Regions from separate parts of the Mesorhizobium sp. B2-3-6 genome, predicted to be linked through region 3. Evidence: predicted binding sites of a transcription regulator. Region 3 holds the regulator's gene; each other region holds the start of a gene.
What was found. The regulator PhoB, encoded in region 3, activates phosphate uptake and scavenging genes when phosphate is short. The targets are predictions, from matches to a motif close to TGTCATNNANCTGTCAT.
Positions count from the first base shown of each region.

Region 1: phnF (phosphonate metabolism transcriptional regulator PhnF) is a predicted target of PhoB. The motif match lies at 2,591-2,607, and genes of this name have one in related genera.
Region 2: phnC (phosphonate ABC transporter ATP-binding protein) is a predicted target of PhoB. The motif match lies at 7,378-7,394, and genes of this name have one in related genera.

Region 1 is NZ_VFVW01000003.1:621,793-631,377, reverse strand. It holds gene FJ953_RS12315 (alpha-D-ribose 1-methylphosphonate 5-phosphate C-P-lyase PhnJ) at 1-330, opposite strand, end outside; gene FJ953_RS12310 (carbon-phosphorus lyase complex subunit PhnI) at 327-1,439, opposite strand; gene phnH (phosphonate C-P lyase system protein PhnH) at 1,441-2,052, opposite strand; gene phnG (phosphonate C-P lyase system protein PhnG) at 2,052-2,513, opposite strand; gene phnF (phosphonate metabolism transcriptional regulator PhnF) at 2,630-3,379, shown strand; gene FJ953_RS12290 (zinc-binding alcohol dehydrogenase family protein) at 3,500-4,519, opposite strand; gene FJ953_RS12285 (ABC transporter permease) at 4,581-5,549, opposite strand; gene FJ953_RS12280 (sugar ABC transporter ATP-binding protein) at 5,546-7,099, opposite strand; gene FJ953_RS12275 (ABC transporter substrate-binding protein) at 7,162-8,157, opposite strand; gene FJ953_RS12270 (aldo/keto reductase) at 8,494-9,492, opposite strand.
Region 2 is NZ_VFVW01000003.1:632,155-641,739, reverse strand. It holds gene FJ953_RS12365 (sugar phosphate isomerase/epimerase) at 1-597, shown strand, start outside; gene FJ953_RS12360 (Gfo/Idh/MocA family oxidoreductase) at 653-1,840, shown strand; gene FJ953_RS12355 (sugar phosphate isomerase/epimerase) at 1,882-2,733, shown strand; gene phnE (phosphonate ABC transporter, permease protein PhnE) at 3,084-4,442, opposite strand; gene phnE (phosphonate ABC transporter, permease protein PhnE) at 4,445-5,401, opposite strand; gene phnD (phosphonate ABC transporter substrate-binding protein) at 5,460-6,368, opposite strand; gene phnC (phosphonate ABC transporter ATP-binding protein) at 6,460-7,308, opposite strand; gene FJ953_RS12330 (DapH/DapD/GlmU-related protein) at 7,568-8,185, opposite strand; gene phnL (phosphonate C-P lyase system protein PhnL) at 8,182-8,889, opposite strand; gene phnK (phosphonate C-P lyase system protein PhnK) at 8,954-9,585, opposite strand, start outside.
Region 3 is NZ_VFVW01000007.1:290,253-299,837, reverse strand. It holds gene FJ953_RS21635 (CHASE domain-containing protein) at 1-616, opposite strand, end outside; gene FJ953_RS21630 (ATP-binding cassette domain-containing protein) at 753-1,553, opposite strand; gene FJ953_RS21625 (sugar ABC transporter permease) at 1,569-2,921, opposite strand; gene xylF (D-xylose ABC transporter substrate-binding protein) at 3,064-4,104, opposite strand; gene FJ953_RS21615 (ROK family protein) at 4,364-5,605, shown strand; gene phoB (phosphate regulon transcriptional regulator PhoB) at 5,613-6,302, opposite strand; gene phoU (phosphate signaling complex protein PhoU) at 6,322-7,029, opposite strand; gene pstB (phosphate ABC transporter ATP-binding protein PstB) at 7,055-7,858, opposite strand; gene pstA (phosphate ABC transporter permease PstA) at 7,855-8,706, opposite strand; gene pstC (phosphate ABC transporter permease subunit PstC) at 8,710-9,585, opposite strand, start outside.

The DNA.
Region 1 (9,585 bases), on a different contig from region 3:
GGTCTGGATGATGCTGGCGCTGGCGGTATCGGTCGTAACCGCCACATCGGCGACCTTCTTGAAAAAGGCGCGGATCGAGACCGCATTGGTGGTGTCGTCGGCGCCCTGGTCGATGACCTTCAGCACATCGTCGGGGCCGATGATCGAAGCGGTAACCTGGACGCCGCCGGTGCCCCAGCCATAGGGCATCGGCATTTCGCGCGAGGCGAACGGCACCTGATAGCCGGGAATGGCGATGCCCTTGAGGATCGCGCGGCGGATCATCCGCTTGGTCTGTTCGTCGAGATAAGCGAAGTTGTAGCTGGCGATGTCGGTCGGTTGCGCGCTCATTCCGCGGCCTCTTTCTTCTCTTCAATCTTGCCGGGATTTTCGCGGGCGTCGTACTCGGCGCGCATGCGGCGCACGAGGTCGAGTTCGGCCTGGAAGTCGACATAATGCGGCAGCTTCAGATGTTCGACGAAGCCGGTCGCCTGGACGTTGTCGGAGTGCGAGATGACGAATTCCTCGTCCTGGGCGGCGGCGACAATGTCCTCGCCGAGTTCGCTTGCACGAAGAGCGCGGTCGCAGAGTGCCATGGCCATCGCCTTGCGCTCGCTCTGGCCGAAGACCAGCCCGTAGCCGCGTGTGAATTGCGGTGGCGCCTTGGCCGAGCCCTTGAACTGATTGACCATCTGGCATTCGGTAACGCGCGCGGTACCGAGCGGCACCGCGAAAGGCAGTTCGGGCACGTCGAGCTCCAGCTCGACCTCGCCGATGCGGATCTCGCCGACGAAGGGATGGTTGCGGGCATAGCCGCGCTGCGTGGAATAGCCGAGCGCCAGCAGGAAGCCCTCGTCGCCGCGCGACAGCGCCTGCAGGCGGATGTCGCGAGCCATCGGGAACTCCAGCGGCTCGCGGGTGATGTCGCCGGGGACATGGTCCTGCGGCATGTCTCCGTCCGGCTCGATCAGCCCATCGCGAGCGAGGATCGCCGAGACGCGCGGCATTGCCTGCGCTTCCGTCTCGCGCCGCAAGGGCGCGGCGACATCGGCGCCGGCGGCAAGCTCGGGATCGAGCAGCCGGTGCGTGTAGTCGAAGGTGGGCCCAAGCAACTGGCCGCCGGGCAGGTCCTTGTAGGTCGCCGAAACGCGGCGTTCGACCAGCATGGTGGCGGTGTCGATGGCATTTGTATAGCCAAAGCGCGGCAGCGTGGTGCGGTAGGCCCGCACCAGGAAGATCGCCTCGATCATGTCGCCGCGCGCCTGCACGATAGCGAGTGCGGCGAGTTCGCGATCGTAAAGCGAGCCTTCGCTCATCACCCGGTCGACGCCGAGCGCCAGCTGTTCGACGATCTGGTCGAGGCGCAGTGCCGGTACCGAGCGGTCACCGCGCCGACGGTCGGCGAGCAGGCTGTGGGCGTTGGCGATTGCAGCTTCGCCGCCTTTTACCGCGACATACATGCTAGGCCTCCGTCGTCTTGATGCGTGTCGTACGCGGCAGGCAGGCGAGGCTGTCATGTGCCGCCAGGATGATGTCGACGCCGCGCGGAAAGCGGTTGATGTTCTGCTTCCACTGCTCGATGAAATGACGCGGCATGAGGGCCGGCGCGATCGTCGCCGTCTTCTCGATGCCAGGACCTTCGAGCAGCAGCGGCGTGCCTGACGTGAGATCGCCGACCTGCAGGATCAATGTGGTCGAGCGGTCGGGATAGTCCTGCGTGCCTTGCGAGAAACCGTCGAGCGCCATCATCTCGGCCGGCGAGGCCACAAAGGCGAAATGCGCGTCGGCCGGGGTGTTGGCCAGCGGCGCGCCGCTGTGAAAGCCGAGCCAGGACATGACCGCTGCCGAGGCGTGCAGGGCCGGGTCCAGCCAGAGCGGCGTGTCGTTGTCGCACAATGCCAGCGCAACCGCGCCCGATATCGCCGAAAGCGGCGCCGGCGGGCGGGCCAGGGCCGGCAAGGGTTGCACGCTGCCCGGCCGCGCCATTGCGTCCATGACGGCGCGAAACACCGTCTGGGCGTTGAACACCGGATCGGCGAACCCGCCCTCGATCGATTGCGCTGCGATATCCATCAATCTTCTCCGCGAACCATGGTGAAGAAATCCACCTTCGTTGCCGCCGTTTCGGCGCGGCGCCTTTCTCGTGCCGTGGTCAAGGCAGCCCGCAGCGGCGCGAGAAGGCCCGTTTCGACCGCCTCTCGGTGGGCGGGGTCCTGCCACAGCGCGTCGGCGATGGCCGCCAGCTTCGCCTTCTGCTTGTCGCGGCCGAGCGCATAGCAATGGCCGACCTGTCCGGACGGCAGGCGCACTGTGGCGCGGGTCACGGTGGCCTCGCCGACATTGAACGGCGCGCCGCCGCCGCCGATGCGGCCGCGCATGGTAACCAGGCCGGTCTCGGGACCGCGCAGCAGTTCGGCCTCGGCAGGCAGGCCGGATTCGTTCCAGAGGCGAACGATGTCGTCGCCGCTGGACTGCGCCAGGGTTGCCATGGCCGCCTTGCGTTCGGCCTGGTCGCGCGCTTCCTGTCCTCGCATCAGCAACATCCTTGCTTCTAATTTATCTATTGATATAGACAACCATACGAATTATATCCATTACCTAACGCGAGTCCATGACGGGTGCGTGACAGGGGCCGGCCAGGGGCGAAACCGTGAACGGAAAACACGTGGCTGACGGTATCGAGCGGCGCAGCGGCGTCTCGTTGTGGCGCCAGATCGCCGACCGAATCCTGCAATCGATCGCTGCCGGCGATTTTGCCGAGAATGCCGCGCTGCCGCCGGAGGTGGCGCTGGCCGAGCGCTATGGCGTCAACCGTCACACGGTGCGCAGCGCCATCGCGGCGCTCGTGCAAGACGGGGTACTGCGGGCCGAGCAGGGGCGCGGCACTTTCGTGCTGTCGCGCAAGCGGCTGTCCTATCCGATCGGCGCGCGCACGCGATTTTCAACCGGCTTGCAGGGCCAGGCGTCGGAGCGGCATATCGTGCTGCTGGCCTCATCGGTCGAGCCCGCCAGCCGGCGCGTCGCCGAAGCCCTGGGCGTTGCCAGGGGATCGGATGTGATTCGCCTGGAGACGCGCGGCGAGGCCGATGGGAAGCCGGTGTCGCGCGCTTCCGGCTGGTTCGACGCCAGGCGCTTCGCCGGCATCGATGTGGCCATGGCCGAGACCGGGTCGATCACCGCATCGCTCAAGCGTTTCGGCATAGACGATTATCTCAGGCAATCGACGGTGCTGTCGGCGCGTCACGCCGATGCTTCCGACCTTGCCGACCTCGATCTGCAGCCGGGCGGCATCGTGCTGGTCACGATGGCCGTCAACATGACGACGGACGGCCGGCCGATCCAATTCGCCGAGGCGCGCTTCCCGGCGGAGCGGGTGGAGCTGAAACTGTCGGCGCTGTAGGGCGTGTCGGCCTTATACTAACGCTGGTACCAGACCAGCTCGGTTGTCAGCGGCTTGGCGGTTTGGGGGTCGCCCTGCGCGGGGCGTGGTCAATACGGGCCGGGTTCACGATCTGCCAGCTTATGCCCCCACCTCGATCACGGCCTTGATCAGGCCGGATTTCTCATGCGCCCAGCGGGCGAGATCACGTGGCGTGTCGGCAAGCGTGGTGCGGTGGGTGACGAGCTTGGCCAGCGGCACGGCGCCATCGCGGATCGAAGCGGCGACGTGGTCAAAGTCGGCCCTCAAGGCATTGCGGCTGCCGACAAGCGTCATCTCGCGCTTGTGGAATTCGGGGTCGGAAAAGGCGATGTCGTCCTTCACGACGCTGACCAGCACCAATGTCCCGCCATGCGCGACATGAGCGAAGGCCGACTGCACCGAGCCGGTGTTCCCGGTGGCGTCGAAGACCACGTCGAAGCCTTCGCCTGATGTCGCTTCGCTGACCAGATCGGATGCCGCGCCGCGCGACCCGTCGAGGGTCTTGAAGCCGAGTTCATTGGCGGCGAAGCCGAGCCTTTCGCTGCTCATGTCGAGCAGCGTCACGTCGAGCCCGGCGATGCGGGCGAAGATGGCGGTGCCGAGCCCGATCGGTCCGGCGCCGATGACGAGCGTCCGTGCGCCGGGATCGGCACGCGAGCGCCGCACCGCATGGGCGCCGATGGCCAGGAACTCGACGGCCGCGGCATCGGCCAACGACAGGCCGTTGGCTGGATAGAGGTTTTGTTCCGGGATAAGGATCTGTTCGCACATGGCGCCGTCGCGATGCACGCCGAGCACTTCGATCCGGACACAGCAATTGGGTTTACCGTGCCGGCAGGCGATGCATTTGCCGCACGCCAGATAGGGATTGATGATGACCGGCTCGCCCGTGGCAAGACCAACGCCTTCGCCCGCCTCGACGATGGTCCCCGACACTTCATGGCCCATGATGCGGGGGTAGGCGAGGAAGGGATGCTTGCCCTCGAAGATGTGGTAGTCGGTGCCGCAGATGCCGACATGGCTGACCGCCACCAGCGCCCAGCCGGGAGGCGGCGAGCCAGCCGCGGGACGGTCTTCCACGACAAGGTCGCCGGGCGAACGGCAGACAACGGCTTTCATGCTTCAATCCAGTCGGTTCATGGAATCGTCGGCCGATTTTCGACCCGGCCGGCGATCGATTTTACTTGCCACCTCGGCGGCGCAGGCCGTCGAAGTAGACGATGACGATGATCAACATGCCGGTGATGACGCGCTGCCAGAACGTGTTGACGTTGAGCAGGTTGGCGCCGTTGTTGATGGTGGAGAGGATGAACGAGCCGATCAGCGGCCCGTGCACCGAACCGATAGCGCCGAACAACGACGTGCCGCCGATCACCGACGAGGCGATGGCTTGCAGCTCGTAGGTGTCGCCCTGCGTCGGATTGCCGATGCCGATGCGGGACGCGAGCAGCACGCCGACGAAAGCCGCGCACAGGCCGGACAGCACATAGGCCATGTAGATCGTGCGCGGCACGTTGACGCCGGAGAGGCGCGCGGCTTCCGCGTTCGAGCCGACGGAGAAGAGATAGCGTCCCCATCGCGTGTGGTGCAGGAAGACGTAGGAGGGCAGGGCAACCACGATTACCATCCAGAACAGATAGGGGATCCCCAGCAGCGAGCCGCGCGAAAACGCCTGGAACGCGTCGCTGTTGATCGATATCGAATTGCCATTGGTCATCAGGAGACCGATGCCGCGCAGCGAGGTCATGGTCGCCAGCGTGATGATGAAGGGCGGCAGGCCCATCCTGACGATGCCGAAACCGTGGAACAGGCCGATGGCGACCCCCACCAGCAGCGTCGCCAGAACCGCGATCCAGACCGGCCAGCCGGCATTGATCAGCAGCGCGACGATGACGGTGGCGAAGCCGACGATGGCGCCGACGGAAAGGTCGATGCCGCCGGTGATGATGACGAAGGTCTGGCCGACGGCCAGGATGGCGATCAGGGAACCCTGGCGCAGCAGGTTGGTGATGTTGAGCGCCGAGGCGAAGGACGGCGTCGCGACCGCCAGGATGACCCACATCAGAAGCAGCAGGCCAAGCAGCGTCAGCCCGAACAGGGCATTGTAGTTGCGCTTCGGCTTTTCGGCAGGGATCGCCTCGGTGCTCATGTCTGTCCTCCCGTCTTTTCTTGTTTCTCGGCCAGGGCCTGGCTCAGAATGTCCTCGTGATCGGCGGTGCGGAAACCATGCGTGGCCACCAGCTTGCCGCGCCTGAACACATGCAGCGTGTCAGCCAGTTCGTAGACCTCAGGCAGATAGGACGAGATCAGGATGATGCCCGCGCCCTTGGACAACAGCACACTGAACAGCCGGTAGATCTCGGCCTTGGTGCCTACATCGACGCCGACCGTCGGCTCGTCGAAGATGAACAGTTTGGCGCCGTGCGCCAGCCACTTGCCGATGACGATCTTCTGCTGGTTGCCGCCCGACAGGCTGGAGGCCAGCGCGCCGCGCGTCGGCGTCTTGATCCTGAGGTCGGCGATCTGCCGGTCCGCCTCGGCCTTCTCCTGCGCAGACGAGATCAGCAGATTTTTCGATATGCGCTTGTAGATCGGCAGGTTGAGATTCAATGCAACCGGCAGGTTGAGGCACAGGCCCTGGTCGCGGCGGCTTTCCGGTGCCAGCGCCATGCCGAGCTTGATGGCGTCGTGCTCGGAGTTGACCTGCACCTCCTTGCCTTCCCACAACACCTGGCCGGCCGATTTGCGGTGGCGGCCGTAGAGGGTGGTGACGAATTCGCTGCGGCCGGCTCCGATCAGGCCGTAGAGCCCGACGATCTCGCCCGCGCGCACCGACAGAGAGACATTCTCGAAACCCTTGCCGGACAGGTTCCGCGCCTCGGCGATGACGGCGCCCGGCGTGAAATGCTCCTTGTGATAGATCTGCTCGATCGAGCGGTTGATCATCAGCTTGACCAGCTCCGGCTCATTGGTCTCGGCGATGTTGCGGGTGCCGACCAGCGTGCCGTCACGCAGCACCGAGACGCGGTCGGCGAGCTCGAACACCTCCTCCATGCGATGGCTGATGTAGATGATGGTGACGCCTTCACCCTTCAGGCGGCGGATCAGCGTGAACAGCTGGTCGGCCTCCTTGCGGGTGAGGTACGCGGTGGGCTCGTCGAAAATCAGGAATTTGGTGCCGCGCACGGTGGCGCGGGCGGCGGCGATCAGCTGCTGCTGGCCGATGGTGAGATCGCCGAGCACGACATGCGCCGGCAGGTCGAAGCCGAGACCGTCGATGATCTTCTGCGCTTCCCTGACCATGGCTCGCTGCTGGAGGATGCCGAAGCGCGAGTTCTCCTCGCCGAGGAACATGTTGGCGGCGACGGTCAGGTGACGGCAGAGCACGACTTCCTGGTGCACGGCGTTGATGCCGAGCGCCATGGCTTCGTGCGGCGTCGCCAGGGCAGCCGGCTTGCCTTCCCACACAACCTCTCCGGAGGTGCGCGGGATGACGCCGGTCAGGAGCTTGATCAGGGTCGATTTGCCGGCACCGTTCTCGCCGACGATGGCGTGGATCTCTCCCGCCTTGAAGGCCAGGGTCACAGGCTTCAGCGCATGCGTGCCGGGATAGCGCTTTTCCAGACCCTGCAGCTCGAGGATCGTCCTGCCGGGCTCCAGCACGGGGGCCGGATGCAGTTCCTGCGCGGTCGACGTCATGGCAATCCTCCCTGTTGTTTCCGGGGCGCAGAGGCCCCGGAAACGGTTGCGCGTGCCGATACTCAGTTGAGCTTCGGGTTGAGCAGCGCGTCGATCTTGGGATCCTTCATGTTGGCCTTGGTGACCAGGTTGGCGCCGGTGTCGACATTGGTCTCGACCTTTTCACCCTTGGAGGCGGCAAGTGCGGTCTTGATGCCGTCATAGCCCATCCGGTAGGGATCCTGGACGACGAGGGCGGAAATGACGCCATCGTTGAGGAACTTGATCAGCTTCTCGTCGCTGTCGAAGCCAACCAGCGCCAGCTTGCCGCCGAGGCTGTTTTCGGCGACAGCCTGCCCGACGCCCTGCGCCATGATCAGGTTGGAAGCGAAAATTCCCTTGAGGTTCGGATTCGCCGTGATCAGGTCGGTGGCGATGTTGAGGCCGGTGGTGGCCTGGCCGTCGGCATATTTGTCGGCGACCAGCTTCAGGCCTGGATACTTCGCCTTGAGCTGTTCGATGAAGCCCTGCTTGCGCTGTTCGAGCGAGCCGGCGCCAGGCGTGTTGGTGATCAGGGCAACGTCGCCCTCGATCTTGCCGCCATTGGCTTCGCCGATGGCCGCTGCGAGGCCGTCAGCGGCAACGCGGCCGCCCTGGACGTTGTCGGTGGTCAGGAAGGAGGTGAAGGCCTTGGAGTCGGCGCCGGAATCGATGCCGATAACCTTGACCTTGGCGGCGGCTTCGTCGATCGGCTTGCCGAGCGCCTTGAACTCGGTCGGCGAGATGACGATCGCCGCCGGATTGCTGGCGACGGCGTTTTCGAGGATCGAGATCTGGCCGTTTACGTCGGTCTCTGCCTGGGCGCCGAGCTCCGGCACGTTGACGCCGAGATCCTTGCCGGCCTTGCGGGCCCCGGCCAGGACGATCTGCCAGTAGAAGGACGTGGTGTCCTTGACGATGATCGGAATGGTCACGTCCGCCGCCGAAACCGGCGCTGAGTGCATGACGCCGGCAAGCATCGACGCGGCCGCCAGCGCCATGACTGCGCGGCGATTGAGAATGCTGGTCACGAATTTCATGGAATTCCTCCCTAGGTCGCCCGGTGAACGATATGGAAGCTCGGTTCGGATAGGCGTAGCCAAACAGAACTTTATCAATAAAAAACAGTTGCAATATTTTGATAGTGCATCGATCCGGTCGATGCAAGCGGTGTTTATGCCATCCTCGGGGCATGGCGGTCATGACCGCACTGGCGCCTTGCTCTCCCCACGCTGCCCGACGCTTCCGTTTCGCGTGACTAGCGTATGGAATATTAATTCCATAAGTTAGTCAATATAGAATGCCCGTTCCTTCTTCGGTTCGTGGGATCGTGAAGCCCCGCGGTCGCACGCCTTCGCCCGGGCGGACGGGGCACTTCATGCCAATTCCTGCACTACGGTGTAGGGGCGGTATCTGGCGTAGTCCGCCTGAGGCACGTCGACATCAAGCAGTTCGAGATTGCGGGTCAGGTTCGCCAGCTTGGCGGTGCCGGTCAGCACGGTGGCGACCGAGGATTCCTGGAGGGGGAACTGGAACGCGGCGGCAGCGAGCGGGTAACCACCTTCGGCGGCGATCCGCTCCATCGCGCCGACGCGGTCGAGCACGTCACCGCTGGCGGGCTTGTAGTCGAAATGGGCGCCCTGCACCGGTCCGGTCGCCAATATGCCGGAGTTGAACACACCGCCGATGACCAGCGAAGTCTGTCGGGCGCGGCAGAGCGGCAAAAGTTCGGCTTCGGCGCTGCGATCGAGCAAGGAATAGCGGCTGGCGAGCAGGATACAATCGAGCGGCGCGCGACGCATCACGTCGAGACATATCCGGACTTCGTTGACGCCGAGCCCGTAGGCGGAAATGACGCCGGAGTCTTTCAGTTCTTCGAGCGCCTTGAGCCCACCGTCCATCAACTGGCGAAAGTGCATCTTGGTCTTCTCGACGCCATGCGTGTACACGCCGATGTCGTGCACAAACAGGATGTCTATCCTGTTTAGACCAAGCCGCGCATAGCTGAAGTCGACCGAGCGCATGATGCCGTCATAGGAATAGTCGTAGTCGAGCGCGAAGGGCAGCGGATCGACATAGGAGTGATCGGGAACCTGATCCTCCGGAACGGGCCGGAACAGGCGCCCGACCTTGGTCGACAGCACATAGGAATCGCGCGGCTTATAGCGCAGGAAGTCGCCGAAACGCCGCTCCGACAGGCCGAAACCATAGAAGGGCGCGGTGTCGAAATAGCGCAGGCCCGCCTCCCACGCGCCTTGCAACGTTTCCATCGCCGCCTCGCGCGAACAGGCGCGGTAGAGCCCGCCGATCGCGGCACCGCCGAAGCTTACTTCGGTGACCTCGAGCGCCGTCTGGCCGATGCGGCGTTTTTCCATGCACAACCTCCCCGTTGCCCGCCATTATCCGGCGCGGCAGATTCCAAGACCTCAAGCCGCAGCATTCCAGGAAAGTTCGTGGCCACTTTCCGG
Region 2 (9,585 bases), on a different contig from region 3:
CGGCCGGCCGGATTGATCGAAGAGGCGTTCGCAGAACTAGGCAAGCGCTGGAAGCCGATCCTCGATGTCTACGAGGACAATGGCGTCGACGTCGGCTACGAAATCCATCCCGGCGAGGATGTGTTCGACGGGGCGACGTTCGAGATGTTCCTCGACGCGGTCGGCGGCCACAAGCGCTGCAACATCAATTACGATCCGTCGCACTTCCTGTTGCAGCAGCTCGACTATCTCGAATTCATCGACATCTACCACGAGCGCATCAAGGCCTTCCACGTCAAGGACGCCGAGTTCAATCCGACCGGGCGGCAAGGCGTTTATTCCGGCTACCAGAGCTGGACGAACCGCGCCGGCCGCTTCCGCTCGCTGGGCGACGGACAAGTGGATTTCGGCGGCATCTTCTCCAAGCTGACGCAGTACAATTATGATTCCTGGGCGGTGCTGGAGTGGGAGTGCTGCCTGAAGCATCCGGAAGATGGCGCGGCCGAAGGCGCGCCCTTCATCCAGCACCACATCATCCGGGTGACGGAGAAGGCGTTCGACGATTTCGCCGGCGGTGCCACGGATAAGAAGGTGCTGCGCGCCATGATGGGAATCTAGCGCGGGTTTTCCCTCTCCCTCGAGGGGGAGGTATCTCAGACACGAGGGAGACGACATGGTCGGTGCATCGAAGTCGGAAACGGGAGGCGGCCCGATCCGCTATGGCATGGTCGGTGGCGGGCAAGGCGCTTTCATCGGCGCGGTGCACCGGATCGCGGCGCGCATGGACAATGAGTTCGTGCTGGTCGCCGGCGCGCTGTCGTCCGATCCGGCGCGCGCCAAGGCCTCTGCCGCCGAGCTCGGGCTCGACCCTTCGCGCAGCTACGCGTCCTATGCCGAGATGGCCAAGGCCGAGGCAAAGCGCCCGGATGGCATCGAGGCGGTGGCCATCGTCACTCCGAACAATGTGCATGTGCCGGCGGCCAGGGCGTTTCTTGAAGCCGGCATCCATGTCATCTGCGACAAGCCGCTGGCGACGACGCTGGCCGAGGCAAAGAAGCTCGCGGCGATCGTCGAGAAGACCGGCAAGGTGTTCGTGCTGACCCACAATTACACCGCCTATCCGATGATCCGCCAGGCGCGCGAGATGGTGGCCAAGGGCGTGCTCGGCGACATCCGCATCGTGCAGTCGGAATATCCGCAGGACTGGCTGACGGAGGACCTTGCCGCCACCGGTCAAAAACAGGCGGCGTGGCGTTCCGACCCCAAGCAGGCCGGTGCCGGCGGCGCGCTCGGCGACATCGGCACGCATGCCTACAATCTTGCCCGCTTTGTCTCCGGGCTGGAACTCGACACGCTGTCGGCCGATCTCGACGCCTTCGTGCCGGGACGGCAGCTCGACGACAATGTCAACGTCATGCTGCGCTTCAAGCCGGTCGGCAAGACGCATGCGGCAAAAGGCATGATCTGGGCAAGCCAGGTGGCGCCCGGCCATGAGAACGGGCTGAAGCTGCGCATCTATGGTTCGAAGGGCGGGCTGGAATGGGTGCAGGCCGACCCGAACTATCTCTGGTATACGCCGTTCGGCCAGCCCAAGCAGCTGATCACCCGCAACGGTGCCGGCGCGTTGCCGGTTGCGGGCCGTGTCAGCCGCGTTCCTTCCGGCCATCCCGAAGGCTATCTCGAAGGCTTCGCCAACATCTACCAAGAAGCAGCGCGCGCCATCCGCGCCGCGCGGCGCAAGGGCGGCAAGCCTGCCAAGGACGTCGTGTTCCCGACCATTCAGGACGGCGTCGAGGGCATGGCCTTCATCGAGGCCTGCGTGAAATCGTCGAAGAAGAATGGAGCGTGGACGAAACTTTAAATTTGATCTCGCGGGGGGATCATTTTGGGGGAGGGGCGTCGATGAAAATCGGCATGTGCATGTTCTTGTGGACGACGGCGGTGTCGAAGAAGCACGAGCCATTGCTTCGCGACATCAAGGCCACCGGCTTCGACGGCGTCGAGATACCGATCTTTGCCGGTATGCCGGACGACTACAGGAAATTGGGCGAGCTGCTCGATCGCATAGGGCTTGAACGGACCGCCGTTTCAGCGATGGGCGATCCGGCGATGAACCTGATCTCGGCCGATGCGGCAGCGCGCAAGGCCGGTGTCGACTACATGAAATGGGCGATCGATTGCGCAGACGCGCTCGGCGCCAGAACGCTGAGCGGCCCGTTGCATTCGACGCTCGGCGCCTTTTCCGGTTCCGGGCCGACCGCGGCCGAGAAGAAACGCTCCGTCACCTCGCAGCGCGCCATCGGCGATCATGCAGGCAAGAGGAACGTCATCATCGGGCTCGAGGCGCTCAACCGCTTCGAATGCTATCTCCTCAACACGATGGCCGACCTGTCGGAGCATATCGATGCCATCGACCGGCCGCACATCAAGGCGATGTATGACACCTTCCACGCCAATATCGAGGAGGCAGACCCGATCGGCGCCTATACGAAGCATCGCAGGAATGTCGTGCATATCCATATATCGGAGAACGATCGCGGCGTGCCGGGGCGCGGCAACATCCCCTGGAAGGAAACATTCTCGGCCATCCGCAAGAGCGGCTACGACGACTGGCTGACGATCGAGGCGTTTGGACGTTCGCTGAAGGATCTCGCGGCGGCGACCAAGGTGTGGCGCGATTTTTCCGAGAGCCCGGAAGCGGTTTATCGGGATGGATATAAGCATATCAAGAACGGGTGGAAGAAGGCCGCCTAGGTGCCTTGGTCGGCGATAGTGACGCGAACAAGACCTGCGTCGGCGACCCTTGGCGCAAGGCGAGGCGTTGATTGCGCCTGGCCCATTTTCCAGTTGCGTTCGCGGCGGTTTCCAGGTGATTCCCCCACTCCGTCTCGGTTTCGCCGAGCCACCTCTCCCCCCTCCGGAGGGAGAGGAAAGGGCCCCGGTGGCTCGGGACAGAAAGGAGCCTCCGCCTAGGATCAGCCAGGACGCCCTGGCGCTTTCCTCTCCCCCGTCGATCGGGGGAGAGGTGTCGAGCGCAGCTCGACGGAGTGGGGGTCGATCCTTGGCGCGGCACCATACGATGCCCGCGCTTATGCGTCACCAGGTTAGCCCTGCTCGGCCTGCAACCTGTTGTAGTCGTGAATCGTCCGGCTCAGCCTGCGGCGCAGGAAATTGGAAATGTTATCGAAGATGAAGACCACGGCCAGCGTCAGCAGCACCATGTAGAAGACGTTGGCCCAGTTCGAATTGGTGCGCATCGCTTCCCACAGTTTCAAGCCGATGCCGCCGGCACCGACGGCGCCGATGATGGTCGCGCCCCTGGTGTTGGATTCCCACTGATAGAGCGTCTGGCTGATGAACACCGGCACCACTTCCGGCAGTACGCCGTAGCGCTGCACCAGAAGACGGTTGGCGCCTGTCGACACAACACCTTCGCGCGGCTTGTCATCGATGTTCTCCAGCGCCTCGGAATAGGTTTTGCCGAGCGTGCCGATCTCGGTGAAGAAGATCGCTGCGCTGCCGGCCAGCGGACCCGGTCCGAAGGCGCGCGTGAAGAACAGTGCCCAGATCAGCATATCGATGGAGCGCATGAAGTCGAAGAAGCGCTTGAGCAGCTGGTTGACCAGCCGGTTGGGGGTGATGTTGCGGGCGGCGAAGAAGGCGAGCGGGAAGGCGACGATGCCGCCGAGCGCGGTGCCGAGAAAGGCCATGACGATGGTCTGCAACAGCTTTGTCCAGACATCGCCATGCTGCCACTGCGCATTGTTCCAGATGTTGTTGCCGGCGAGCGCCAGATTGGAGGTGCCCGCTTTCAGCTCGGGGCCCGACGTGATCAGTGACACCACCTCGCCGGCGGATTTTCCGAAGAAGGGCGAGCGTGTGTCGAAGACGAAGTTCGCCCAGCCGAGAAAGCGCTTGCGGATCCTGACGCGATCGGGGGCGACGCGGACCTCGCCGGCGAAGCCCATGTCGGCGACGACCTCATCCTCATGCACGGTGACCCAGTCGGGAACAGGTCCCGAGACCAGCGGCTTGCCGCTGTCCAGCGCCACCGCCACGCTCGTCCCAGCGGCGACGATCGTTGCTCGTGCCTTGTCGAAGGTGACCGACGTCGCCGTGCCGTCGATCAGGACCGTCACCGAACCGTCGGCGTTGGTCTTGACCCAATCCGGGTGGGGATTGGGGCCGAGTACAGAAAAGCGGGGGTATTTGGCCGTTATCTGCGGCTCGTCGAGGCGGAAGATCGGCTGCACGTCGTAACTGATCCACTGGGTCAGGAACAGCGGCAGTCGCTCCCAATGCGATTCCCGCAGCACTTGCGGCAGATTGAAGAACCACAGCGCGTAGAGCAGGTAGAGCAAGATGCCGCCAAGCAGCAGCAGCGGCCCGAAGCGCTTGTGGAACGGCCGGCGGAACACTTGCGGGAAGCGTTCCTCGATCGATTGGATTTCGGCGGCGGTCATGGTCAGGCGCTCATCACAAAAGCCTGTTCGCCGACCAGCTTGCGGCGCAGCCAGGCGGAGAACTGGTCGACGATGAAGATGGTCGTGAACAGGAGCAGCACCAAGGCTATCGTCTTGGCGCCGAAGCCGCGCGAGATCGACAGCTTCAGCTCCTCGCCGATGCCGCCGCCGCCGACCGCGCCCATGATGGTGGAGATGCGCACGTTGATCTCGATCCTGAGCAGCGTATAGGACATGAAATTGGGCAGCACCTGCGGCAGGCCGGCAAAGCGTACCCGTTCGAACCAGTTGGCGCCGACGGCCCGCAGGCCTTCCTCGGCGCGCATGTCGATGTTCTCGTTGATCTCATAGAACAGCTTGCCCAACGCGCCGATCGAATGCAGGCCGATGGCGATGATGGCGGCGATCGGACCTATCGAAACGATGGCCGCGAACAGGCCGGCGATGACGATCTCGGGAAAGGCCCGCAGCAGTTCCATGAAGCGCTTGACGACAAGCCGCAGCAGCGGATGCGGCGTCAGGTTGCGCGCCGCGATGAAGGAGAACGGCACGGCGAAGACGAAACCAATTGATGTCGAGACCAGCGCCACGTTAAGCGTGGTCAGCATCAGCTCGAAATATTCGGGGATGTAGAAGCCGCCCCAGACATAGGCGCGGCCGAGCGGAAAGTTGAATTCCTGCGTGCCGGTGTCATGCGGGGAGGCGATGTCGAACAGCGCCCGCCAGACATCGTTCCAGTCCTTGGGAACGAGCCAGCTCAGGAAATCCAGTATGTGCGGAAGCCGGTCGAAGAAGTGTCCGGCATTGGCATCGTCGGCGAACCACATGGTGCCGCCGAGTGCGACCAACAGCAGGCCGACGCCGATGGCGGTGTAGAGCCGGCGCAAGGAGGTCTGGCGACGCCAGGCGTCGGCCATCTGGTGCGTGGCGCCGGAAGGAGCTGTCAGGGAAAGGGTCATGGTCGGAGATGCAAGAAGGGCGGCGTTTTCTCGACGCCGCCCTTCCTGACTTCTGCCTTTAGCCGCCGATGGCTGCCTTACGGGCTTCGACGATGACGTTATAGAAATCCGCCTTCACCGGAACGTAGCCGGTAAAATCACCGCCTTCGACGCCTTCGAAGCAGGCCTTGTCCTTCTTGGGCAGGTCGGTGAAGAAGGCCGCCAGCTTGGCCGTCATCTCGTCGCCGAGCGCCGTGCGCACGACCAGCGGACCGTTCGGGATCAGGCCCGAGCGCCAGACCTCGACGAAGTCGTTGGGGTCGACGGCGCCCTTGGCGACTTCCTTGTGGAAGGTGCCGGAGGTGTAGCCGTCCTTGAAGTCGCCGATGCCGGAGGAATCGTCCACGGCCACGTCGACCTTGCCGTCTCGCACGGCGAGCACATTGTTCTCATGGCCGCCATTGAACTGGGTCGAGGCGAAGAAGGTCTCGTTCGACGCGCCCGTGTCCTTCGGAATCTGCGTCAGCGGGATCAGATAGCCGGAGGTCGAATCCGGATCGGCGTAGCCGAGCTTCTTGCCCTTGGCCGACTTGATGTCGGTGATGCCGGAAGACTTCAGCGCCAGGCCGATCGAATAGTAGCCGGTCGCGCCGTCGGTCTGCTGGGTGGTGAGGATCGGGGTCACCGCCTTGGGATCCTTGAGGACGACGCTGGCATAGCCGGAAGCGCCGAGTTCGGCGAAGTCGAGCGTGCCGCCGAGAAGGCCCTGGATGACGCCGTCATAGTCGGCGGCCGGGAACAGCGAGACCTTCTCGAAGCCGAATTCGGCCTTCAGGTGATCGGCCAGGCACTGGTAGTTGCGCAGCCGATCGGTTTCGTTCTCGCCGCCGAGGATGCCGACGCGGAATTCCTTCATATCGGCGGCATGCGCCGCGCCCGTGGCCATTGCGAGCACCGAAACGGCGCTGAAAACCATCTTCCTGAACATCTGATTTTTCTCCTGTGGGTTCCGGCCCCGCGCCGGCGGCGTTGGTGATTTTGACGGGTGCCCTGACGCGGGCTGGCGATCCAGGTCGCTCTCAGTAACCAGGGAACGCGGGTTCGAGCGGTCCGGCGGATGCGGCGGTCTTTTGCTTGAAGGCAACGCTGGTGGAGGTGATGGCCTCGGAGATTTCGCCGCCATTGCTGTCGGCGCCATAGACGAGACGGACGGCCTCGCGGTTAAGCTCCTCCGGCGGTCCGTCGAACACGACCTTGCCCGCGGCCATGCCGATGATGCGGTTGCAATAGGTACGGGCGGTGTCCAGCGTGTGCAGGTTGGTGACCACGGTGATGCCTTCGCGCAAATTGATGTCCTGCAGCGAGTCCATCACCACCTTGGCGTTGAGCGGGTCGAGCGAAGCGATCGGTTCGTCGGCCAGGATCACCCGGGGCTGCTGCATCATGGCGCGGGCAATGGCGACACGCTGCTGCTGGCCGCCCGATAAGGTGCCGGCGGGCTGCAGCGCGGTACGGGCGATGTCGAGCCGCTCGAGGGCGGCGACCGCCTGCGCACATTCGGTTCGCGAGAACATGCCGAAAAGGTTCGACAGGGTCGGACGATGGTTCAGCCGGCCGAGCAGCACATTGGTCAGCACGTCGAGACGCGGCACAAGGTTGAATTGCTGGAAGATCATGGCGCAGTCGCGCTGCCAGCGCCTGAGCGGCGAACCGCGCAATTGCGAGACCTCGGCGCCGTCGAAGAAAATCGATCCATGGCTGGGATCGATGAGGCGGTTGATCATACGCAGAAGGGTCGACTTGCCGGCGCCGGAACGGCCGATAACGCCGACCATCTGACCCTGCGGGATCGAGATGCTGACATCGTTGACGGCGGTGTTCTTGCCAAATCGTCGGGTGACGCCGCGGATTTCGAGCGTGGCTGACATGGTGCGTTCCCGTCCAGTCGCGGTTGAAGGTCCTGTTGACCCTCGCTAGCGCAGCGCCATGAACCTGCGGTGTCGGATTGATGTCAGTTTTGTTACCACCCACAGCCGTGTCGTGCGCGATCAGGCCAGGACCATCAGTTCCTCGAAATGCTCCACGTCCCTGAAGCTGCGGAAGGCAGGCGGCTTGAGAAGACAGCCCCCTGTCCGAACTCTATGTAAGGGATGTGAATGGTGAGCAGCCCTATTCCATTCACCACCGTCATCCATCGTATTTTTCCAGGAAAGCTTCGGCCTCGAGCTGACGGAAATCGTCGAGTGCGGCGCGCAGCCTTGCATGGTCCCAATCCCACCAGGCCAGCGCCTGGTAGCGCTCGGCGGTGCGGCGGTCGAAGCGCTCGCGGATCGGCTTTGCCGGCACGCCGGCGACGATGGTGTAGGGAGCGACATCCTTCGATACCACCGCTCCGGCGCCGACCGCGGCGCCATCGCCGACGGTGATGCCGGGCAGGACTGTCGAGCCATGGCCAAGCCATGTGTCGTGGCCGATTGTGACGCGCCTGGCGCGGCGCTCAGCGAAAAATTCGCTCTCGTGTTCGGCATCGTCCCAATAGTCCGATGCGCGGTAGGTGAAATGGTGCAGCGTCGGTCGCCAGATCGGGTGGTTGGTGGCGTTGATGCGCACGCTTGCCGCGATGTTGGAGAATTTGCCGATCGTCGCGCACCAGACGGCGCAGTCCTGCATCATGTAGGAATAGTCGCCGAGTTCGCTTTCCGAAACCCGACAGCGGTCGGCGATTTCGGTCCAGCGGCCGAGCGTCGAATTCTGCACCTCCGCCGTCGGATGGACCAGCGGCGTCTCCGACAATTTCCTGCTCATGCGGCGAGCTTTCCCGGGGCGAAGGCGGTGACGTCGATGATGCGGTCGGCAACCGCTTCGCGCACATCATGGTCGTGGAAGATGCCGAGCAGGGCGACGCCTGCCGTTTTCTTGGCGGCGATGAGTTCGATCACCACATCGCGGTTCCTTGCGTCGAGCGAAGCGGTCGGCTCGTCGAGCAGCAGGATCGGGTGCCCGGTGATGAAGCCGCGCGCGATGTTGACGCGCTGCTGCTCGCCGCCGGAGAAGGTCGCCGGCGGCAATGCCCAGAGTTTTTCCGGCAGGTTAAGCTGCGCCAGCAGGGCGCGCGCCTTGCTTCTTGCTGCTTCGCGATCCTCACCGCGCTCTACGAGCGGCTCAGCGACGACGTCGAGCGCCGATACGCGGGGCACGGTGCGCAGGAACTGGCTGACATAGCCGATGGTCTGGCGGCGCACGGCAAGCACGGTGCGCGGGCTGGCGCTGGCAAGGTCGATCAGCCCGTCTTCGTGCGTGACGATGATCTGGCCTTCGTCGACGGCGTAATTGCCGTAGAGCATCTTCAGGATCGAGCTCTTGCCGGCCCCGGACGGGCCGCCGAGCACGGTGCATTCACCGGCGCGGATCGAGAAGGAGACACCGGCGACGACAGGCAGTTTGATGCCGTCGCGCAGATGCATGGTGAAGCTCTTGGCGACGTCGGAAACAACGAGAGGCGTCGGCATCAGAAGGTACTCCAATCGTTATTCGTTTGCGGGCAGGACAGAGGGGGGTGACTTGGCGCCATCGTCAAACCTGCAAAATGGAAGAAACAAGCAATTGCGTGTACGGCGCGCGCGGGTCGTCGAGCACGCGGTCGGTGAGGCCGCTTTCGACGACGCGGCCGTCCTTCATCACCATCATGCGCTGCGACAAAAGCCGCGCCACCGCGAGGTCATGGGTGACGACGATGGCGGCGAGGCCGAGATCGGTGACGAGGCCGCGCAAGAGATCGAGCAGGCGCGCCTGCACCGAGACGTCGAGGCCGCCTGTCGGTTCATCCATGAACACCAGCCGCGGGCCGGTGACGAGGTTGCGGGCAATCTGCAGGCGCTGGCGCATGCCGCCGGAAAAGGCGCGCGGCTCGTCGTCGATGCGGTCTTCCTCGATCTCGACGCGCGACAGCCAGTCAACGGCGGTGGCGCGGATCTTGCCGTAGTGGCGGTCGCCCACCGCCATCAGCCGCTCGCCGACATTGGCGCCGGCCGACACCGTCATGCGCAAGCCGTCGGCCGGATTCTGGTGGACAAAGCCCCAGTCGGTGCGCATCAGGAAGCGGCGTTCGGCCTCGCTCATGCGGTAGAGTTCGCGGAACTGGCCGTCACGCATGCGGTAGCTGGCGGTGCCGGAGGAGGGCAGCAGCCGCGTCGACAGGCAGTTGA
Region 3 (9,585 bases):
GTGCGGTCTCGACGTTGAGCCGCACGAACACGAGAAAGCCGGTGAAGGTCTGCGCCGCGCCCGTGCCCTGGCCGAGTTGCACCAGCCCGCTCGCGTGCTGCTGGTCATCTGCCATTGCCTTCTCGATTGCCGCGCGCCGCACGGGCTCGGTGAACATGTCATAGCCGATGCTGGCCTTATTGGACGGGTCGAGCGGCTCGAACAGCACAACGGGCGTCCGCCATGGCTGGGTGGTGTCCGGATAGATCGCACGCCTGGTGCCCTGGTCATGCAGCATGTCGCGCTCGACCGTCGCCTCGTCGCCTGCTTTCACCAGCCGGAGAAAGCCGATGCCGCGCAGGCCGGCGAAATTGGTATCGACATTGAGGGCATTGAAGAACGCTTTGAACTCGCTCTGCGAGATGTCGCCATTGCGGGCGTCGAACAAGGCTTGCGACGAGCGCAGCAGCGACAGCTGCAGGTCGATCCGGCTCTCGATACGGTTGAGCGCATCGTCCGCGGTCGCGTCGAACTTGATGCGAGCCGCCTCTTGCGTCGCGAAATAGGCGAACCCCGCCATTGTCATGCTGATCAGCGCAACGGCAACGAAAGCGACGATTGGAAAAAGCTTCTTCAACGGATAATGCGGCCTATCAGCATGTGAGCCCTTTATGGGCAAGTCGCCCGGTCAACACAATGGCAAGGCCAAGCCATCCCGCCGGCTGGCATATCACCTGATCGGCAGATCGGTAACGGGCTCAGGCCAGCAGGCTTCAGGCAGCGATCTTCAACGCGCCTGGTCCGGGAATGGCGCCAGGCGGACATTTGCCCAGGATGATCATGCCCAGCACCTCGTCCTGGGTCACATCGGTGGTGCGGGCAGTGCCGACGACCTGGCCGTTTTTCATGACGCACACCCGGTCGGCCAGTTCGAATACGTCGTGAATGTCATGGCTGATCAGGAAGATGCCGATGCCGTCGGACTTGAGCTGCCTGACCAGTTCCCCGACCTGGGCCGTTTCCTGCGGTCCAAGTGCTGCCGTCGGCTCGTCCATGATCAGGATGCGGGCGTTGAACAGGATCGCGCGTGCGATCGCCACCGACTGCCGCTGTCCGCCCGACAGCTTGATCACCGGCTCCTTGAAGCGCTGGAAGCGGGGATTGAGCCTGCCCATCACCTTGCGCGCCTCGGCCTCCATGGCGACATCATCGAGCGTGCCCCAGGCGGTCCTCAGCTCGCGGCCGAGGAACAGGTTGGCGGCGGCGTCGACATTGTCGGCGAGCGCTAGGGTCTGGTAGATCGTCTCGATGCCGTATTTCTTGGCATCGCGCGGGTTGGAGATCGAAGCCTCTTCGCCGTTGACGAAGATTTGGCCCGCGTCACGCTTGTAGGCGCCCGACAGGATCTTGATCAGTGTCGACTTGCCGGCGCCGTTATGGCCGAGCAGGGCCACGACCTCGCCGGGGAAAAGATCGATCGAGGCATCGTCGACGGCGCGAATGCCGCCGAACGCGATTGAGATGTTGCGCATGTCGACCAGCGGGTTGCCGGCGGGAGCGATCCTGTCAGCCATGATTGTCCTCCTCCCTCAAACGCGTTTGCGATAGACGGTGTCGAGCCACACCGCGATGACCAGCACGGCGCCGACGACGATGCTCTGCAGCGGCGAGTCGACGCCAAGCAGCACCATGCCGGATTGCAGCGACTGCATCAAAAGCGCGCCCAGCATGGCGCCGATGATAGTTCCCGAACCGCCGGCGAGCGATGTGCCGCCGATGACGGCCGCCGCGATCACCAGCAATTCATCGAGCGTTCCGAGCACGTTGGTGGCCGAGTTCTGCCGGGCTGACGAGATCGCGGCGGCGATCGTGGCCAGCACGCCCATGATCATGAACACTTTCATCGTGATCCAGCGCGTGTTGATGCCGGCGAGGTTGGCTGCTTCCGGATTGCCGCCGATGGCAAAGACATAGCGGCCGAAACGGGTGCGTTTGGTGATGAAGGTCATGACCAGCCCGACGGCGATGGCCATCAGCACCGGTATGGCGATGCCGTGGGCGATGAACAGGCCGCCCTCGGGCACGGTTATGTTGTTGGCGGCTGCATATCTGTTCACGATGCCGACTGGCCACGGATAGGAATTGGCCAGCCAAACCGCGCCCATGATGACGGCGCAGGTCACCACGCCGATCAGCGTCTCGGCCCAGATCGGACGCAGCGGGAAACGGAAGCGCTTGCGCTGTACCCGCCCGTTGAACAGCGCAAGCACCACCGCAAGGCAGGCGGCGATACCGACCACCCAGCTCCAGGTCGCGCCGATCGATCCGGCCGGGCCGCCGCCCATCAGCTGGAACGTCGCGTTGAGCGGCGCCACCGTCTGGCCGCTGGTAACCCACCATGCCGCACCGCGCCAGACCAGAAGCCCGCCCAGCGTCACGATAAAGGCCGGCACTTCGAGATAGGCGATGACAAAGCCCTGGAAGGCGCCGATCAACAGACCGAGCACCAGGCCGATGACCAGCGCCAGCACCCAGATCCATGGGTTGCCAAGCTCAAGCCCGACGAAGCGCACTAGGAAATGCACCTGGGCGAAGCCCATGACCATGCCGATCAACCCTTCGGCGGAACCGACGGACAGATCGATATTGCGCATGACGATGACCAGCACCATGCCGCAGGCCATGATGGCGACGGCCGAGGTCTGCACCGACAGGTTCCACAGATTGCGCGGCGTGAGAAAGGTACGGCTGTCGAAATCGAGCGGATTGACGCCGAGACGCAGGCTGGACAAGACATGCAACCCGATCCAGATCAGCAGCAGCGCGCCGATCATGCCGAGCATGCGCGTGTCGATCTCGGTCGCCTTAAGGAACCGGGCGACGGCGCCGAGTTCCGACGCACGCGCGGTGTCGGCCTGCGGGTTGGACGTCGTATCGGTCATGATTTTCTCCCACCGGCCTGCCCGTCCGATGCGGGATGCCGGAAGCCAGCCTAGAAGTTACCCGCCCGGGGCGGAAAAACAAATTTTCTTGAAAAAACGCCGCGGCTTGGCAGCCGCGGCGTTCATCGCATGAAATGGAAGATCAGTTGCAGGCCGCTACGCTGCCCGCCGCGACGCCGGCACAGACCTCGTCTTTCTTGATCCAGCCGGCGTCGATGACGACGTTGAGATTGTCCTTGGTGATCGCAACCGGGGTCAGGAACAGCGATTTGACGGTGTTCCCACCGGGCGTTGTGAAGTCCTTGACGCCGGCGATATCGGTCATCTTCTTGCCGTCGGCCAGCTGCGAGGCGATCTCGGCGGCATTCTTGCCGAGTTCACGCGCGTCCTTCCACACCGACACGGTCTGCGTGCCGAGCGCGATGCGGTTCAGCGCCGCGTGGTCGCCGTCCTGGCCCGAGACCGGAACGGTACCGGCCAGGCCTTGAGCCGTCAGCGCCGCGACGACGCCGCCGGCAGTGCCGTCATTGGCCGCGACGACCGCGTCGACCTTGTTGTCGTTGGCGGTCAGGAACTGCTCCATGTTCTTCTGCGCATTGGCCGGCAGCCAGCCATCCGTATAGGCTTCGCCGACATTCTTGATCTTGCCGCTGTCGATGGCGTCCTTGAGCACTTCCATGGAGCCCGAGAACAGGAAATCGGCATTCGGATCGGCACCCGAGCCCTTGATGAAGACGTAGTTGCCTTCCGGCTTCACCTTGAACACTTCGCGGGCCTGCATGCGGCCGACTTCCTTGTTGTCGAAGGTCAGATAGAAGACGTCCTTGTTCTCGATCAGGCGGTCATAGCCGACGACCGGAATGCCTTCGTCGAGCGCCTTCTGCACCGCCGGGCCGATGGCGGAGGCGTCCTGCGCCAGGATGATCAGCGAATTGGCGCCCTGGGAGATCAGGCTCTCGACGTCGGTGAGCTGCTTGCCGGGATTGGACTGGGCGTCGGCGGAAATATACTTGTCGCCGGCGGCTTCGATCGCCTTCTTCATGGCGGCCTCGTCGGTCTTCCAGCGCTCTTCCTGGAAGTTCGACCAGGAAACGCCGATGACCTTGTCCTTCGCCTGCGCGACCGACGCGAGCGTCAGCGACATGGCGACACCCGCCAGGATGGCGGCTGTGAATCTCTTCATCTTAATCCTCCCTGCGCCGCGTATGGCGCGACCAAACAGGCCCGTAGGCCGGCACAAAGGCTCTATTTTTTCGAGCCTCGAAAAAACACTGGTCCATCGTCGGAACGCTGTCAACGTCGATTCTGATGTATTTTGATGTCCTCGTGAATTTTTTTCGAGCTCCGGAATAAATAATGACAGCCAAGGCCGGTTCTGCCAGTATTTGACGGTCGTCGGGATCCTGGGGAGAGAACGCGGCGACGGGGAGGATGCGAGAAACATGTCGGTCGGAATCCGCCACGACGATTTGCGCCGACGCAACCGGGCGATGGTGATCGCGGCCGTGCGCCGTGCCGGGCAGCCCTCGCGCACCGAGATTGCCGCGACCACCGGGCTCAGCCATTCCACCATATCGGCGATCTCCTCCGACCTGATTGGCGAAGGCATCCTGGCGCAGAGCAAGCCGAGCGAGGCCGGTGCGCTGAAACGCGGCCGGCCGCAGGTCGGCCTCAGCCTCAACCCTGAAGCCGCGGCGGTGATGACCGTGGTGCTGTCGCTGAATTTTCTCTCCGTCGCCGTCATCGACTATGCCGGCCAGGTGATATCTGAAGAGCAGCGCCGGCTGGACACGCTCACCCTGTCGCGCGAGGCGCTGATCGGCGAATGCGTGGTCATCGTCAGGCGGCGGTTCGAGGATCCCGACCTCGACGTCGGCAGCATCGCCCGTATCGCGCTGGCGATCCAGGGCATCACCGACACGGATGCGCGCACCATGCTGTGGTCGCCGATCACGCCGCAGACCGACATCGCCTTCGCCGACATACTGGAGGCCGAGTTCGGCATTCCCGCCACCATGGAGAACGATTGCAACATGATGGCGGTGGCGCTGCGCTGGCGCGATCCCCAGCGCTACCGCGACGACTTCATCGCCATCCTTTTGTCGCACGGCATCGGCATGGGCTTGGTGCTGAAGGGTGAACTGTTCACCGGCACCCATTCATCCGGAGGCGAGTTCGGCCACATGATCCATCGCCCCGGCGGGGCGCTCTGCCGCTGCGGGCGGCGCGGCTGCGTCGAGGCCTATGCCGGCAACTATGCCATCTGGCGCAACGCGAGGCAGCTTGGCGAGGACACCGAGCCCGTCGACGTCAGCGACGCCGACATGCGCACCCTGGCGGCCTCGGCGCGCGAAAAGGACGGGCCGGAGCGCGAAGCCTACCGCAAGGCCGGCGAGGCGCTGGGTTACGGCCTTGGCAGCCTGTTCGCGCTGATCGATCCGGCGCCGGTCGCCATGGTCGGCGTCAGCGCCGCCGCCTTCGACCTGATCGAGCCGGCTCTGCGCGAGGCCATTGCCCAGACCGCCGGCGGCCAGCACTCGAAATCGATTTCCTTCGACACCGAGCCGAACGAACTGCCACTGATCCGCGAGGGCTGCGCCATGCGCGCGCTGACCTTCGTCGACCAGGAGATTTTCGCGCCGGGGGCACAGGCGAAATCAGGCGTGGGCGAGAACGTTGCGTGACATATCCCTAGTCTTCGCGAATCGCATACCCCGCGCCCCGAATGGTGCGGATCACGTCAGGCATGCGGCCATTGTTGACCGCCTTGCGCAGCCGGCCGACATGCACGTCCACGGTGCGCTCGTCGATATAGATCGTTTCGCCCCAGACATTGTCGAGCAGTTGGCTGCGCGAGAACACGCGGCCGGGATGTCGCATCATGAATTCGAGCAGGCGGAACTCGGTCGGCCCGAGCCGGATCTCGCTTTTCTTGCGGTAGACCCGGTGCGATTCACGGTCGAGCACGATGTCGCCGACCTTGAGCACGCTGGACAGAACTTCGGGCTTGGCGCGGCGCAGCAGCGCCTTGACGCGTGCCATGAATTCCGGCGTTGAGAACGGCTTGACCAGATAGTCGTCGGCGCCGGTGGAGAGACCGCGCACCCGGTCGCTTTCCTCGCCGCGCGCCGTCAGCATGATGATCGGCAGCCGCTCGGTCTCGGGCCGCATCCGGAGACGGCGGCAGAGCTCGATGCCGGACACCGCCGGCACCATCCAGTCGAGCACAAGAAGGTCAGGGACATTCTCCTGCAAGCGGATCTCGGCTTCGTCGCCGCGCGTCACCACCTCTACCTGATAACCCTCCGATTCCAGATTGTAACGGAGCAGCACACCCAGCGGCTCCTCGTCCTCCACCACCATGATGCGTGGCGCGATCATCGACTGGTCACCCCTGCCGTCAAGCCGCTGGCGCCGACATCGCCGTCTCGTCCTGCTTCGGGCGATTGGCGGGCAATTGCGTGCCGGTCAGCACATAATAGGCATTTTCGGCAATGTTGGTCACGTGATCGCCGATGCGCTCGAGATTCTTGGCGCAGAACAAAAGATGCGTGCAGGCGGTGATGTTGCGCGGATCCTCCATCATGTAGGTCAGCAGCTCGCGGAAGACCGACGTGTATTTGACGTCGATGCGTTCATCGTCGGCGCGCAGCTTCGCAAGTGCCGCGGCATCGCGCGCCGCATACTCCTCGATCACGCCTTGCACCTGGATCAGCACAAGCTGCGCCATGGCGTCGATGGAGTGCGACAGGTCGCGCGGCGTGGCGGCAAGGCCGACGGTGCCGACGCGCTTGGCGATGTTCTTGGCGAGATCGCCGATGCGTTCGAGATCGCCCGCCATGCGGATCGAGCCGACGACATGGCGCAGATCGTCCGCCATGGGCTGCCGCTTGGCGATCAGGGTGATGGCGCGGTCGTCGAGTTCGCGCTGGCGCGCGTCCATGATGGCGTCGTCGGAGACGACGCGCTGGGCGAGCGCGTTGTCGGAATTCAGGAGCGCCTTGGTGGCGCCGCCGACCATCGATGAGGCGAGATCGCCCATGTCGCGGATCAGCCTGCTGATCTGTCCGAGATCTTCGTCAAAGGCTGCGACTGTGTGTTCGGCCATGATCTTGGTCCTCGTATGCCTGGGATCAGCCGAAGCGGCCGGTGATATAGTCCTGCGTGCGCTTCTCGCGGGGCGATGTGAAGATCTTCTCGGTGCGGTCGAACTCGACCAACTCGCCCAGATACATGAACGCGGTCTGCTTCGACACGCGCGCCGCCTGCTGCATGTTGTGGGTGACGATGACGATCGTATAGTCGGCCTGCAGCTCATCGATCAGCTCCTCGATCTTGGCGGTCGACAGCGGATCGAGCGCCGAGGCAGGCTCGTCGAGCAGGATGACCTCCGGCTTCACCGCCACCGTGCGGGCGATGCAGAGGCGCTGCTGCTGGCCGCCCGAAAGGCTGAGGCCGCTGGCGTTGAGCTTGTCCTTGACCTCGCTCCACAGTGCCGCGCGCTTCAGCGCCTGCTCGACACGGCCGTCCATCTCCGCCTTGCTGAGCTTCTCATAGAGCCTGACGCCGAAGGCGATGTTCTCGTAGATCGACATCGGGAACGGCGTCGGCTTCTGGAACACCATGCCGATCTTGGTCCTGAGCAGGTTGAGGTCCTGCGAGCGGTCGAGGATATTCTGGCCGTCGAGCAGCACCTGGCCCTCGGCGCTCTGCCTCGGGTAGAGCTCGTAGATGCGGTTGAAGACGCGCAGCAGCGTCGACTTCCCGCAGCCCGAAGGCCCGATGAAGGCGGTGACGCTGCGCTCGGGCAGCGACAGGCTGATATCCTTCAGCGCCTTCGACTGGCCATAGTAGAAATTGAGATTCTTGACCTCGATCTTGGCTTTCTCGACCGCGACTTCGGGCGTGTTCAATTCGGTGGACAACATCGGTTTCATCTGTCCTCTCTGCGTCCGGTAAGGCTGCGGGCGAAGATGCTCAGCCCGAGAACCGTAAGGGTGATTATGAGTGCGCCGGTCCACGCCAGCTGCTGCCATTCCTCGTAGGGGCTGAGAGCGAACTGGAAGATGGTGACGGGCAGGCTGGCCATCGGCGCATTGAGATTACTCGACCAGAACTGGTTGTTGAGCGCCGTGAAGAGCAGCGGCGCCGTCTCGCCGGAAATGCGGGCGATGGCCAGCAATATGCCGGTGACGATGCCCGACAGCGCCGCACGGTAGGCGACCGAGCGGATGACCACCCAGCGCGGCGCGCCGATCGCGGCGCCGGCCTCGCGCAGGGCGTTCGGCACGAGGTTGAGCATGTCCTCGGTGGTGCGCACGACGACCGGGATGACCAGGATGGCCAGCGCGACGGCACCGGCGATCGCCGAGAAATGTCCCATCGGCCGCACCAGCAGCTCGTAGACGAACAGGCCGACGATGATCGAGGGTGCCGACAGGAGGATGTCGTTGATGAAGCGCACGACGGTGGTGAGGCGCGAGAAGCGGCCATATTCGGCCATGTAGGTCCCAGCGAGGACACCGATCGGCGTGCCGACGATGACGGCGATGACTGTCATCATGATACTGCCGTAGATGGCATTGAGCAGGCCGCCGGCATCGCCGGGCGGCGGTGTCATTTCGGTGAACACAGAGAGCGAAACACCCGACAGGCCCTTATAGAGCAGTGCGCCGAGGATGAGCGCCAGCCAGGCCAGGCCGATGCCCGCCGCCGTGACGCATAGCGTCATCATCACGGCATTCCTGCGCTTGCGTCGATTGTGAAGCGATGTGGCCGTCGACATCGGTCAGGCTCCCGTGCGGCTGTCCATGCGCAGCAGCATGTAGCGCGCAAGGGCAAGGATCAGGAAAGTGATGACGAACAGGATCAGGCCGAGCGCCACCAGCGAAGACGTATAGAGATCGCCGTCGGCTTCGGTGAACTCGTTGGCGATGGTCGCCGAGATCGTCGTGCCGGGCGCGAACAGCGAGGCGCTGATGCGGTGGGCGTTGCCGATGACGAAGGTTACCGCCATGGTTTCGCCGAGCGCGCGGCCGAGGCCGAGCATGACGCCGCCCATGATGCCGACGCGGGTATAGGGGATGACGACGCGGCGCGTGACCTCCCAGGTCGTGCAGCCGATGCCGTAGGCCGATTCCTTCAGCACCGCCGGCACCGTGTCGAAGACATCCTTGGTGATCGAGGTGATGAAGGGCAGGACCATGATGGCAAGGATCAGCGCCGAGGTCAGAAGGCCGATGCCGTAGGGCGGGCCGGCAAACAGGCTGGAGAGTCCCGGCACGTCGTGGAAAAGCTTGATGATGAAGGGCTGCACCGTCGTCTGCAGGAACGGCGCGAACACGAACAGGCCCCAGATGCCGTAGATGATGGAGGGTATGCCGGCAAGCAGCTCGACGGCGATGCCGATGGGGCGCCGGAGTGGCCGCGGGCAGAGTTCGGTAAGGAAGATGGCGATGCCGATGCCGATGGGAACGGCGATCAGGATGGCGATGGCGGCGGTGACGATGGTTCCGTAGATCGGGGCCAGCGCTCCGAAATTCTCGGTGACCGGGTTCCACGATTCGGTCGTCAGGAAGGAGAACCCGAATTTCGACAGCGCTTCCCACGAGCCGGCAAACAGCGAAATCGCCACGCCGCCGAGGATGAGCAGGACGAGGATGGC